DNA from 2 places in the Mesorhizobium sp. M1273 genome. Region 1 is predicted to be linked to the other one. Evidence: riboswitches for the same ligand, from Rfam matches in the RefSeq annotation. Region 1 holds a riboswitch; the other holds the start of a gene.
The links. A riboswitch is a leader RNA that binds a small molecule or an ion and turns the genes downstream of it on or off. The one in region 1 is predicted to bind thiamine pyrophosphate.
Positions count from the first base shown of each region.

Region 2: another riboswitch for thiamine pyrophosphate. It lies ahead of thiC (phosphomethylpyrimidine synthase ThiC); the one in region 1 lies ahead of thiB (thiamine ABC transporter substrate binding subunit).

Region 1 covers NZ_JAMYLV010000005.1:98,654-105,386, forward strand. Annotated here, with positions in the region: gene NKH30_RS07865 (ABC-F family ATP-binding cassette domain-containing protein) at 36-1,856, opposite strand; gene NKH30_RS07870 (thiamine diphosphokinase) at 1,872-2,516, opposite strand; TPP riboswitch at 2,644-2,758, shown strand; gene thiB (thiamine ABC transporter substrate binding subunit) at 2,802-3,815, shown strand; gene thiP (thiamine/thiamine pyrophosphate ABC transporter permease) at 4,304-5,923, shown strand; gene thiQ (thiamine ABC transporter ATP-binding protein) at 5,920-6,711, shown strand.
Region 2 covers NZ_JAMYLV010000001.1:32,201-38,933, reverse strand. Annotated here, with positions in the region: gene thiO (glycine oxidase ThiO) at 1-698, opposite strand, end outside; gene thiC (phosphomethylpyrimidine synthase ThiC) at 695-2,530, opposite strand; TPP riboswitch at 2,635-2,751, opposite strand; gene NKH30_RS00100 (Fic family protein) at 2,933-4,477, opposite strand; gene NKH30_RS00095 (YybH family protein) at 5,608-6,063, shown strand; gene NKH30_RS00090 (conjugal transfer protein TraG) at 6,589-6,733, shown strand, end outside.

The DNA.
Region 1 (6,733 bases):
TCTAGTCGCAATGACAAGGTGCTTGAACTCGCGAATTACCCCTCCATCTCCTCGCGCAGCATTTCCAGTTCCAGCCATTCCTCCTCGAGCGCTGCCAGTGTGACGCGCTCCTTGTCGAGCGCGGCAATCGTCTTCTGGAACGAGGCCGGATCGCGCTCGTAATAGGCCGGATCGGCGATGTTGTTCTCCAGCCGCGAGATCGAGGCCGACACCGCCTCGATCTTCTTGGGTAAGGTTTCCAGCGCGAATTTCTGCTTGAACGACAGTTTCTTGGCCGGGCCCTTCATTGCGGCCGCTTCGTTCCTGCTTGCCGCCGTCGCGTCGCCCGTCTCGGCCTTTGGTCGCGCCTTGCGGTCGTCCAGCCTGGTGCCGCCGCGCTGCGCCAGCATGTCGGAATAGCCGCCGGCATATTCGATCCAGCGGCCGTCACCATCCGGCGCGATGATGCTGGTCACGGTGCGGTCGAGGAAATCGCGATCGTGGCTGACCAGGATCACCGTGCCGGCAAAGCCGGCGACCAATTCCTGCAGCAGCTCCAGCGTCTCCATGTCGAGGTCGTTGGTCGGCTCGTCGAGCACAAGCAGGTTTGCCGGCCGCGCCAAAACGCGGGCGAGGATCAGCCGCGCCCGCTCGCCGCCCGAAAGCTCGCGCACCGGCGTGCGCGCCTGTTCCGGCTTGAACAGGAAGTCTTTCATGTAAGAGACGACGTGGCGCTGCTCGCCATTGATGACGAGGTTCTCGCCGCGCCCGTCGGTGAGATACTGCGCCAATGTCTCCTGCGGGTCGACGGCTTCGCGCTTCTGGTCGAGCGTGGCGATCTCCAGATTTGTGCCGAGCCGCACCGTGCCCGCGTCCGGCTTCAATTCGCCGGTCAGCATCTTCAACAGCGTCGTCTTGCCGGCGCCGTTCGGCCCGACCAGACCGACGCGATCGCCGCGCTGGATTCGGGTCGAGAATCCCTTGACCACGGTCAGATCGCCAAAGGTCTTCTCGATGTTCTTGGCTTCGATCACCAGCTTGCCGGATTCGGCGGCGTCGCTGGCTGTCATCGTCGCCGCACCCTCGGCGCCGCGATGACCACGAAAGCGCTGGCGCATGGTCTGCAACTCACCGAGCCGGCGCATGTTGCGCTTGCGCCGCGCTGTCACGCCATAGCGCAGCCAGTGCTCCTCGCGCACGATCTGGCGACCGAGCTTGTGCTGCTCGCGCTCTTCCTCCTCCAGCACCGTGTCGCGCCATTCCTCGAAATAGCCAAAGCCCTTGTCGAGACGGCGGGTCTGGCCGCGGTCGAGCCAGATTGTGGCGCGTGACACGCGCTCGAGAAAACGGCGGTCATGCGAGATGACGACCAGTGCCGAGGAGGTGCGGGCAAGCTCCTCCTCCAGCCATTCGATGACCGAAAGGTCAAGATGATTGGTCGGCTCATCGAGGAGGAGAATGTCGGGCTCCGGCGCCATGACGCGGGCGAGGGCGGCGCGCCGCGCCTCGCCGCCGGAAAGGTCGTTCGGCCGTTCCTCGCCGGTCAGGCCGAGATGCTCCATCAGATAGGTGGCGCGGTAGGGATCGTCGGCGGGCCCGAGCCCCGCCTCGACATAGGCGCGGACGGTCGCAAAACCGTCCATGTCGGGCATTTGCGGCAAGTAGCGCACGGTCGCCGACGGCTGGCGGAAGACTTCGCCATCCTGCGGTTCGATCAGCCCGGCGGCGATCTTGAGGAGCGTCGATTTACCAGAGCCGTTGCGGCCGACCAGGGCGATCTTGTCGCCAGCCGAGGCCGTCAGGGCGGCACCGTCGAGCAACGGCGTGCCGCCAAAGGTCAGCTTTATCCCGTCGAGATTGAGAAGCGGCGGCGCCATATCAGCTTTCTGGGCTCAGCTTTCCGGAAGAGGGTAGGGATGCGCGAGCAGCAGCGCCCGGCCGCCGGCCAGCGCGATTTCCAGCCGGCCCCTGACCTCGTTGGAAATGGTCAGCGACGAGCCGAACGCAACCTCGACATGGTCGAGCGGCCATTTGGCGCCGGTGACTGTCAGGCCGGCGAGATCCGAAAAGCCGAGCACCGAAAACAGCGTGCCGTCGGCATAGTCGAAGCCAGTCTTTCCAGGCAGCAAAGGAATGCCTTCCTGTGCGCCGCTGGTCAAAAGCACTTCCGTTCCGCCTTCCGCCAGCCGGACGCTCAGCGCCAGATGCAGGAAGATGTGGTCGGTACGTTTGCCGCCGAAGGCGCCTGCGAGCACAAGGCTTGTCGCACCGCGTTCGAGCGCGGCGGCGATAGCGAGTTCACCGTCGGTCTTGTCTTTTTCGGCAGGAAATACCTGCCGTGGCACGGCGGCCAGATCCTCCGGCAACTCGGCAGGCACGGAATCGAAATCGCCGACCCAGAGTTCCGGCCTCAGGCCCAGCATGCGGGCATGACCGATGCCGGCGTCGGCGGCGATGACGCGCGAGCCTTCGACCTGGCGGTCGAGCAGCGGCGTGCGGATGAGATCGCCGCCAAGCAGGATGGTGAATGTGCTCATATCTCGTGGCCCTTACCAGCCCTGCCCCGGAAACGGAAGATGAAACGGCAGACGAAACGGAAGGCTGGGCTTTGGATGTCCGGCAAACTTCCGCTTGCGCAGCACTTCGGCCGGGCCTATGTGTCGCAACGCTCTAACGGGGTGCCGGACGCGATCTTCGCGGACCGGCTGAGAGGCAAGACTGCCAACCCGCTGAACCTGATCCGGTTTGTACCGGCGGAGGGATTAGACGTTTCGGACAGCCCGACGCCTCAATTCCTTTCAACGCGAACGAAGGAGGCGCCGATGCGCAGTTTTTTCCACTCTCTTGTCTCAATTGTCCTGCTTGCGGCATCCGCGCTCGCCCTGCCGGGGCAGGCATCGGCACAGGATAGACTGACGGTCTATACCTATGAAAGCTTCACCGCCGATTGGGGTCCGGGACCGGCAGTGAAGAAGGCCTTCGAGGCCGAATGCAGTTGCGTCGTCGAATTCGTCTCGGTCGCCGACGGCGTGGCGCTGCTCAACCGTGTGAAGCTGGAAGGCGCCGCGACCAAGGCCGATATCGTACTTGGCCTCGATACCAACTTAACCGCCGACGCCAAGGCAACCGGCCTGTTTTCGCCGCACGGCGCCGTCTCGGGCGTCAATGTGCCGGGCGGCTGGAGCGACGATATTTTCGTGCCGTTCGACTATGGCTATTTCGCCGTCGTCTACGATACCGAAAAACTGAAGAGCCCGCCGAAGAGCCTCAGGGAATTGGTCGAGGGCGATGCCGGAGAGAAGATCGTCATCCAGGATCCGCGCACCTCGACGCCGGGCCTTGGCCTGCTGCTGTGGGTCAAATCGGTCTATGGCGACAAGGCGCCGGAAGCCTGGGCCAAACTCAAGGCGAAGGTGCTGACGGTAACGCCGGGCTGGAGCGAGGCCTACGGCCTGTTCACCAAGGGCGAGGCGCCGATGGTGCTGTCCTACACCACCTCGCCGGCCTACCACATGGTCGCCGAAAACACCGAGCGCTACCAGGCGGCGTCCTTCGAGGAGGGCGAATATCTGCAGATCGAGGTTGCGGGGATCACCACCAAGGGCGCGAAGAACCCGCTGGCGGAAAAGTTCATTGCCTTCATGACCGGACCGAAATTCCAGGATGTCATTCCCGAAACCAATTGGATGTTCCCGGCCGGCAAAACCGACAAGCCGCTCAACCCGGCGTTCGACAAGCTGGTCAAGCCGACCAAGACCCTGCTGTTCAGCCCGGAAGACGTCGCGGCCAACCGCAAGGCCTGGGTCGATGAGTGGCTTGCGGCGATGAGCAGGTAGGGCTCAAGCCTCGTCGGATGTTTGCGCCAAGCCACCCCCCTCTGGCCTGCCGGCCATCTCCCCCTCAAGGGCACGGCTATCGCAGATGGAACGCCGAGGCTTTCGCTCTACGACGTACCCCCACCCCTAACCCCTCCCCACAAGGGGGAGGGAGACTTCCGTTGGCACTGACCTCGGCAAATTGTCTGCCTTTCGGCGCCAAAAGGGGAAGTAAGGGCATGCGGCAGCGTTCCCTCCCCCTTGTGGGGAGGGTTAGGGTGGGGGTCCAACTTCGTAAGAATCCAAATGCGATAGCCCTGCCCTCAAGGGGGAGATCGGCAGCTTTGTCGCCTCTCCTCGTCCTGCCACTTGTGAGATTGGCGAAGGCGGCTGAGTGCGCAATCTCCCCCCTTGAGGGGGAGATGGCCGGCAGGCCAGAGAGGGGTGGGCTCGGCCATTGTCAGGTATTTCCTTCGATCAACACCTGTCGTAGTGTCGGGTAGCACGACATGCGTACGCGTCATCCGGCCGATCCCCGCGTCACTGCCGGCATCGTCGCGCTCGCCGCCGTCGCGCTGCTGATCGGCGGGGCATTCGCCGGGCTCGTCGTCGAAGCCACACGCGACCTGTCCGGCGCCGCCGCCGCTTTCGATTCCTATCTCTTGCGCGTCGTCCGTTTCACGCTCTGGCAGGCTCTGCTGTCGACCCTGCTCTCCGTTGCACCGGCGCTGTTCATCGCGCGCGCCCTGTCGCGGCATCCACGTTTTTTCGGGCGAGGCTTCATCCTCCAGCTTTTCGCCGTGCCACTGGCGCTGCCGGCCATTGTTGCCGCACTCGGTGTCTTGGCGCTCTATGGCCGCGCCGGCTATTTTGCCGGCACGCTCGGCGCGCTAGGCGGCCAGAGCTGGCCCGGCATCTATGGCCTGTCGGGCATACTCGTTGCGCATGTCTTCTTCAACCTGCCGCTGGCGACGCGGCTGTTCCTGGAGGCGTTGCAGACCGTGCCGGCTAACCAATGGCGGCTGGCGAGCCAGCTTGGCATGGGGGCTGCGCCGGCCTTCCGGCTGATCGAATGGCCGCCGTTGCGTGCGGCCCTGCCGGGCGTTGCCGGGCTCGTTTTCATGCTGTGCATCACCTCCTTCACCATCGTGCTTACGCTCGGCGGCGGGCCGCGCGCGACGACGCTGGAGGTTGCCATCTACCAGGCGCTGCGTTTCGACTTCGACCCGGCGCGGGCGGTGACGCTGACCTTGCTGCAGATTGCCCTGACCTTCGTCGTCGTGCTGGCCTTGACGCGGCTTGGCGCCAATATGACCGGCGACGCCAATCTGCCGGTGGCGCCGCGCCGGTATTTTTCAGCCGGTGCGGCCGAGACCGTGCTGAACGCGCTGGCGATCGGGCTCGCACTGCTGTTTGTCGCCGGGCCGATGGCGGCCACGCTGGCAGCCGGGCTTGGCGCCGATCTCGGCCGCCTGGCCGGCGAGAGCGCGGTGCGGCAAGCGACGGCGACCAGTGCCGTGCTCTCCCTCCTGTCGGCGCTGCTCTCTGTGGCGTTGTCGCTGTCGCTGGTGATGGCGCGCCGGGCGCTGGCGCTCACCCGGCGGAGCGGCAGGAGGACGCTGCTCGAACACCTGGCCGACACCGGTGCGGGGTTCGTCCTGGTGGTGCCGCCCATCGTCATCGGTGCCGGCTGGTTCTTGCTCCTGCGCACCGTCGGCGATGTCTTTGCGATCGCCCCTGTCATGGTCGTTGCGGTCAATGCAGTGATGGCGATGCCGTTCGCCATCCGCGCCATCCGCCCTGCCTATGACGCGGCGAGCGAACGCCACGAACGGCTCTGCGCACAGCTTGGCATCTCGGGCTGGAACCGGTTGCGGCTGGTCGACTGGCCGTCGCTGCGGCGGCCGCTCGCCACCGGCTTCGCGTTCGCCATGGCGCTGTCGCTCGGCGATCTCGGCGTCATTGCGCTGTTCGGCAGCGATTCCGTGCAGACCTTGCCCTATCTGCTGCTGGCGCGCATGGGCAGTTACCGCACCGAGGATGCCGCCGGCCTGGCGCTGCTGCTCGGCCTTGTCTGCCTGGCGCTGGTGTTGGCCGCGGACTGGCTGGGAAGGAGGGAGAAATCATGATGCCGATCAGCCCGGAACGGTCCATTTCGGTGGAAAAAGGCGCGGCCGTGCGGCTCGATAATGTCTCGTTCAGCTATGGTGAAACGCCGCTTATATTCGATGTCGATTTCCCGGCGTCGGAAATCACCGCCATCATGGGGCCGAGCGGTTCGGGAAAGTCGACGCTGCTCAATCTGGTGGCCGGCTTCGAGACGCCGCGGTCGGGCCGCGTGCTGATCGGCGGCGCCGACGTCAGCACTGCGCCGCCATCAGCGCGGCCGGTATCGATGGTGTTCCAGGAAAACAACCTGTTTGCCCATCTGTCCCTCGAGCAGAATGTCGGGCTCGGCCGCTCGCCTTCGCTCAGGCTGAGCGAGGCTGACCGCGCCGCAATCGCCGCAGCGCTGAAGCGCGTCGGCCTTGCCGGCAAGGAAAGCCGGCTGCCGCGCGAACTCTCCGGCGGCGAGCGGCAGCGCGTCGCGCTCGCCCGGGTCCTGGTGCGCGACCGGCCGGTGCTGTTGCTCGACGAGCCGTTCGCTTCGCTCGGACCGGCACTGCGCGACGACATGCTCGACCTGGTGGCCGACGTCCATTCGGAGCAGCGCATGACGGTCTTATTCGTCACGCACCAGCCGGACGATGCGCGCCGTATCGGCCAAAACATGGTTTTCCTGGATGGTGGCACGGTTGCCGCGACGGGCACCGCGGCCGATTTTTTCGTCGGGGCTGGACCGGAGGCATTCCGACGCTATATCGGCTCGGGTCCGTTTGCGGCTGGATCACGAGATGTTGCCCGGAAGCGGACATAATTTATGGTCAAACCGGCGGAAG
Region 2 (6,733 bases), on a different contig from region 1:
TCAATCATCGTCGCACCGATCATGAACTGGGCGTCGGCACGCGGTACCGCATAGAGCGGAAAGCGCGGATGCAGCAACCGGACCGGGCGCGACAGCGAGAAGTCTGGCGTGTTTAGGATCAGCATTTCGCCGCGAACGCCGCGAAGCCTGTCATCGGCGGCTGCCATTCCCGTGCAATCGATCTGACGATCGAAACCGGAAACATGCCGGGCGTCGGTGCCGAAGTGGAATTTGACACCCATGGCTGCGAGCTTGTCATGAAGTGCTGCCATCGCCTGGCGCGGATCGAGATGGCCCTCATCGGGAAAGAGCAATCCGCGGCGAAAGCGGCCGGCTAAGTCGGGCTCCAGGAGCGCAATTTCGTCTTCGTCGACACGCCGATGGCCCGACGTGCGGCTGGCGAGGCGGTCGAGCTCGCCGGCATCACGCGGGGCGGCCACGACAAGTGTTCCGCCCCGTGTCACCTGACCCGGCAGCACCGCATCCCACCAGTCGGCAGCGTCACGTCCAAGGTCCAGCACCGGCTGCTCGGCGCTTTCACGCTCGCACCATGGCGCCAGCATGCCGCCGGCGAACCACGACGCATTGCCTCCAAGGCCATGCCGGATCTCGGCGACCGTGACCGTCGCGCCGCGGGCGGCGAGTTCGAAGGCGGCGGTGAGGCCGGCGACGCCGGCCCCCTTTATCAGCACCTTCATGACGGCTTACCTGGCTGAGGCGTGAGCGGTGCGACGGTCTCGTCCGCTGGCACGTAGAGATCGCCGCCCTCGCGGTATTTCGCCGCCATCGCCGCCATGCCCTCTTTCTGTGCCTCGGCGCGGATGTCGTGAGAGATACGCATCGAGCAGAATTTCGGTCCGCACATCGAGCAGAAATGCGCCAGCTTGTGCGCCTCCTTGGGCAAGGTCTGGTCGTGGAAGGACCGTGCGGTTTCGGGGTCGAGCGACAGGTTGAACTGGTCCTCCCAGCGGAACTCGAAGCGCGCGCGGGAAAGGGCGTCATCCCTGACTTTCGCCGCCGGGTGGCCCTTCGCCAGGTCGGCCGCGTGCGCTGCGATCTTGTAGGTGATCACGCCGGTCTTGACGTCATCGCGGTCGGGAAGGCCGAGATGCTCCTTGGGCGTGACGTAGCAGAGCATGGCCGTTCCGAACCAGCCGATCATCGCCGCGCCGATGCCGGAAGTGATGTGGTCGTAGCCCGGCGCGATGTCGGTCGTCAGCGGTCCAAGCGTATAGAACGGCGCCTCGCCACAGACGGCGAGCTGCTTGTCCATGTTCGCCTTGATCTTGTGCATCGGCACGTGGCCGGGCCCCTCGATCATCACCTGGCAATCTTTCGCCCAGGCGATCTGCGTCAGCTCGCCGAGCGTTTCCAGCTCGGCGAATTGCGCCGCGTCGTTGGCATCGGCGATCGAGCCGGGACGAAGGCCGTCGCCGAGCGAGAAGGAGACGTCATAAGCGCGGCAGATGTCGCAGATCTCCGCAAAGTGCTCGTAGAGGAAGCTTTCCCGGTGATGGTGCAGGCACCATTTTGCCATGATCGAGCCACCGCGCGAGACGATACCCGTGACCCGGTCAACGGTCAGCGGGATGTAATGCAGCCGCACGCCGGCGTGGATGGTGAAATAGTCAACGCCTTGCTCGGCCTGCTCGATCAACGTGTCGCGGTAGACCTCCCAGGTCAGGTCCTCGGCGATGCCACCAACCTTTTCGAGCGCCTGGTAGAGCGGCACCGTGCCGATCGGCACCGGCGAGTTGCGCACGATCCATTCGCGGATGTTGTGGATGTTGCGGCCGGTCGACAGATCCATCACCGTGTCGGCGCCCCAGCGGATCGCCCACACCATCTTTTCGACCTCTTCAGCCATCGACGATGTGACGGCGGAGTTACCGATATTGGCGTTGATCTTGACCAGGAAATTGCGGCCGATGATCATCGGTTCGCTCTCGGGATGATTGATGTTGGCGGGAATGATCGCGCGTCCGCGCGCCACCTCGTGGCGGACGAATTCAGGCGTGACGAAGTCGGGGATCGCCGCGCCGAAGGCCTCGCCGTCGCGCTCAAGCTTGCCGTGCAGGATCTCGCGACCAAGGTTCTCGCGGATGGCGACGAACTCCATTTCGGGCGTGATGATGCCAGCGCGCGCATAGGCAAGCTGTGTCACCGCCTTGCCGGTCTGGGCCCGGAGTGGCCGGTTGCGGACTGGAAATTCCGGTGTTAGGCGCTCGCCTGCCGCAAACCCATTGTCTTCTGGCCGGACGTGGCGGCCGTCATAGGCTTCGACATCGCCGCGCGCGGTGACCCATTCATGGCGAAGCCGTGCAAGGCCGTTTTCGATGCTGGTTTCGACAGTCGGGTCGGTATAGGGGCCGGACGGATCGTAAGCGGTCACCGGCGGCTCGCCTGCCGTCGGATGGACGGAGATTTCGCGCATCGGCACCCTGAGCTGCGGGTGGATGGTACCGGATTTGTGGATTTTGCGTGAGGCAGGCAGCGGTCCCGTCGAGACGGCGGGGGTGAGGGCATTCATCTTGAGGCTCCTTTGCTCGTTGCATTGGAGACCCAGTTCTGTGCCGGAAGGATGAAAAGACGCTTCTGTCGACCTGCCGAAACAGGACCTCGGGCGTAAACTCCCGCAAAGCGCTTGCACCGTCCCTACGCCAGTATGAACTGGATCAGGTTCAACGGGTCACTGCGCCGCGAATGCCAGCAGTATCTCAGCCCCTTGCCGGGACTCCCCTGGTGAATGCGTGAGGTTGGACGGGACCGCTCCGGTTTGTCAAGCGCGTTCTGGCCGCGGCTGATCGGCGGCCGGTCAGACCGTGCGGAAAAAATCGTGCATGTCTCGGCGACAAGTCAAGCATCGGAGATGAAGGCAGGGACAAGGGAATCGCAAACCGTCGGACTAAAATCGATCCTGATGATCACACCTTCAATGGGCACCAAAGGTTTGCGCGTAGATCGCCTCGATTCTTCCTGCCTCGTCACTGGTCAGCGCGGCGAATTCCTTCTCGCGCGCGCGGTTCGATAGATGGCCATCATTCTGGTGAAGAAAACGGAAGAGCAGATCGGTCAACCGCTCGGGCATGTCGATAAAGGCGTCCACCTGCTGCCGGAACTGATCGTAGCGCTGCAGAAATGCGGTTTCCTCGGGAAGGTCCCGTTCGATCGTCCGCTGAACGCAAGCATAGAGGAATTCGGCGTGCGGGGTTGCATCGAAGAACCGGTAGAAATCACCGGTGTCATTCAGCACCCGGACGTTGAATTGCGGCGTCGGTTCCCATTCCACCAACGGCAGAAGGCGCTGCGAATAGCTCTCGAGCACGCCCCTGTACTCGTTGATCTGGTCCAGGATCGCGGCCGAGACGGGAAAGACCACTCCCGGCGGATTGAAGCCGCGCATGGCAAGGACGTGGTGGATTAGGTAGCGGTGAATGCGGCCGTTTCCGTCCTCGAACGGGTGAATATAGACAAAGCCGAAGGCGAGGATTGCGGCGGCTACGACTGCATCAAGCTTTTGCGCGGGGCCCTGATCGAACGCCGCCATTCCATCGATTAGCCGCGGCAGGTCCTCGGGCCGAGCGCTGATGTGATCGGGCAAGGGCGTACCGTTGTCTCGATCATGCTCACCGACGAAACCTCCTTCTTTTCGGAAGCCAAGTCTTACGAAACGAGCGTCACCAAGTACAATTCTTTGCAGACGCAGCAGCTCATCGCGATCGATCGGCCAGCGGCCGGCTTCGCCGATGGCGCGGCCCCAGCGCTGGATGCGATCTTGCGGCGGGTGCTCGCCCTCGATCGCGTAGCTTGATCGCGAGTCTTTGAGCAAAAGAAAGGCGGCGGTCCGAGCAAGGAGGTCGCGCGGCACGTCCGCTACGATTGCCTCCGCGCGCCGCGGTAGTTCAAGGCCGATGAATTTTTCGAGAATCTTGGTGCGGAACACCAGAGGGCAGAACTCACGCGTGCCGGGGAGATTGTCCCTTACGCGATAGCGCGAAGCGGTCTTGTCGGGTCCGGGCCACTGCAGCTCGGGATCGACAACCGGAATGTATCGTCCGGCCTCCGCGTCCGGCAGATCGATACGCGCGTCCCTCAGCCATTCATATAAAAACCAGATGCGGCGGGCATAACTGCCGGTCGGGCTTTCACGGACCAGCGCCTCGATCGGCGCGGGACCGGTCACTTGGAACAGCCGCTTGAGGACGGCAAGGTCCAGTCCCTCGTACTTGAGCGCAAAGGTCAGGTGGCCTTCGAGGGTAGGATTTGGGGCATGGCGGGGGGTCATGATCCGCCAGCCATCCCGTTCGGTAATGCGATGATGCTCGCCAGTGGCGAACAACCTACGGGGCAAGGGCGCGGCGAGCCTGTAGGCTCCGATCAGGGCGCTGTACCCGGCCGGGGTCGCCGTTTCAGGAAGGCGGATTTCCTGAAAAACGGTAACAGGACCTGAAAATTGGTGCTGTTGCACCGCAGGCATGAAACGCGAATCCTTCCATTGAATTTTGGTTTAGTCGGCAAAACCTATGAAAAATGATCCTATCCCATGAAAATTGATGCCACAAGACAAATTTTCCGAAAACCGATTCTAAACAGTGCTGAGGTCGATCAAGCAAGAACTCCGCCACCGGCTCAAGGAAGCGACTTCAGACCAAAAAGGTGAGTCCAGGAACCGCCATTCGCCCGTCTTAGTCACGAGGCCGGCACGGATGGCCCGCTTTACGTCGAGCCGGATTGCTCGAGCGCGCCGTTCGGGGCTCACTCATAGAGCGCTCCGGTGCGCGATCCCGATTTGATAGCCGCGATCACGCTCGCGACTGATCTTGGTGACGTGGCGGCGTCGGAGTAGAAAAGTGATGCAGGATCTCGGTGGCGTCGTGTGTGTGTGACCTGAAGTGAGTTCTCTGCGGTATGGGGGGCGGCACGCAGCGCGCGTCTTCTCGGCAAACAGATCGACGAAGCGGCACCGAAGGGAAGTTCCTGGCATTCATTCTCGCCATCGCTGCCCCAATTTGCCGATCGGACTGCCGATCGATCTCGCCCAATACTTTGCGCGCGCAAGGGCCGAAGCTGAACTGGGCGGCACCTGCTCATTCGGGAGCTGACTCATGCTTGGTGCCCGAGAGAGCTGTGCCTGATCGAATGCGTGAAATCGTAGCTCGGAGTGGAGAGGCTGACGCGGTCATCTGTCACCGCCTTCGGGCTGTAACGGAAAGCGCGACATCGTCTCCAATGCTCGTTCCCCACGTCGAGGGGCCCAGCGGCTTGGCTACGGGGGGGACTGTCAGCTAGTGGCCGCTGGGCCTTGACGACCAGCGACCGTAAGAGGAGGCCCTGTGCTGGCTGACGAAAACTTGCGAGCAAAGCCACGGAAAAGCATCATTCGAACGAACTCTTTCGTCGAGACGAGGAGGGCAGTGAGGCGGTAGCCGCCGCTTTGAAGTTCTCCGGCAGCTGCTACGCTGGTCATTCCGAGGGTCGCAGTTGCGCTTGCGCCGTCATATCAGATAAGTCTAATAAAATACGCGCCTGGCCATCGAACGCGCCGCGGCGCCCTTGGGTCGGCGCTATTCATCGGGTGGGCATGTCGGGCACGCAAGGGAGGACGAAATGAGACTGGTTCAGTCATTTGCATTTGCTGCTGTGCTGCTTCTTTCGTCTGCATTGTCTGCGGCCGCCCACTCGGCTCGTGAGGACATCGAAGCGGCGTTGGTAAAATTCATGGACGCCTTCAACAGCGGAAACGCAGCAGCGGTAGGTCAAATGTATACCGACGATGCCGCCCTGCTGCCACCCGACGGCAAACGCGTCGATGACCGCAAGGGCGTGGAAGAATTCTGGCAGGGCGCAATCAAGGCCGGGATGAAGAATCTCACCCTGAAGGCGCTGGAAGTGGAAGAGAGCGGGAATCTCGCCTACGAAGTTGGCGCATTTACGCTCGGTGTGCCGAGCAAAGGCGGTGCCCCTTCCACCGTTGCGGGCAAGTACATTGTCGTTTGGAAAAAAGGGGACGACGGGACGTGGCGCCTGCATCGGGACATCTGGAACTTTGGTGCGGCCCAATAGATTCCGCGACCCGTGAGGCCGGCGCGCGCAACAGTTCCAACGAAAGTCCATGGCAATAGTTGATGTGACTGAATTGATTAACAAAATTGAACAGACTTGATGGGTCTGCTCATCGAGTCGGCTCTGGATCTATCGCGCTACCGATCAGGGAGGCGGTAAGATTCGAGCTCAGCAGAACGGCAATTCCGGCTGACCACCACTTGCCGGGACTAGAGCGTTCTCCGGCTCGGCGCGCCGCTGAGGGCTCTTGTTCATTTGGTCGTGGGCAATCCGCGGTTCTCCAAGAACCCGTCCATCTCGTCAAATGCCATCTGAGCCGAGACAACTAATTATCATTGGGCAAAGTAGCGGCTCAACGGCTCCAGAAGAAAGCAGCCCCCCGATGCTCGTTCAACATTCGAGCCCGCATCGGGCAAGTCTTTCCACGTCCGGGTACGCCATGCTGCTTCGACCGCCCCTTTCTTCTTGCGGATTTAGGAATTCGAGCTTTTCGGTTGTTCCGATCATCCATTTGGGAAACGATCGATGCCGGCAAGCAAGGTTTTATGGGGCCAGATACTCACCGCCTTTCTGATCGTCGTCGCGACGACATGGGGAGCAACACAGTGGACGGCAGGGCGGCTCGGCTTTCAAAGCCAACTCGGTCCGCCGTGGTTCGAATTGGCTGGAC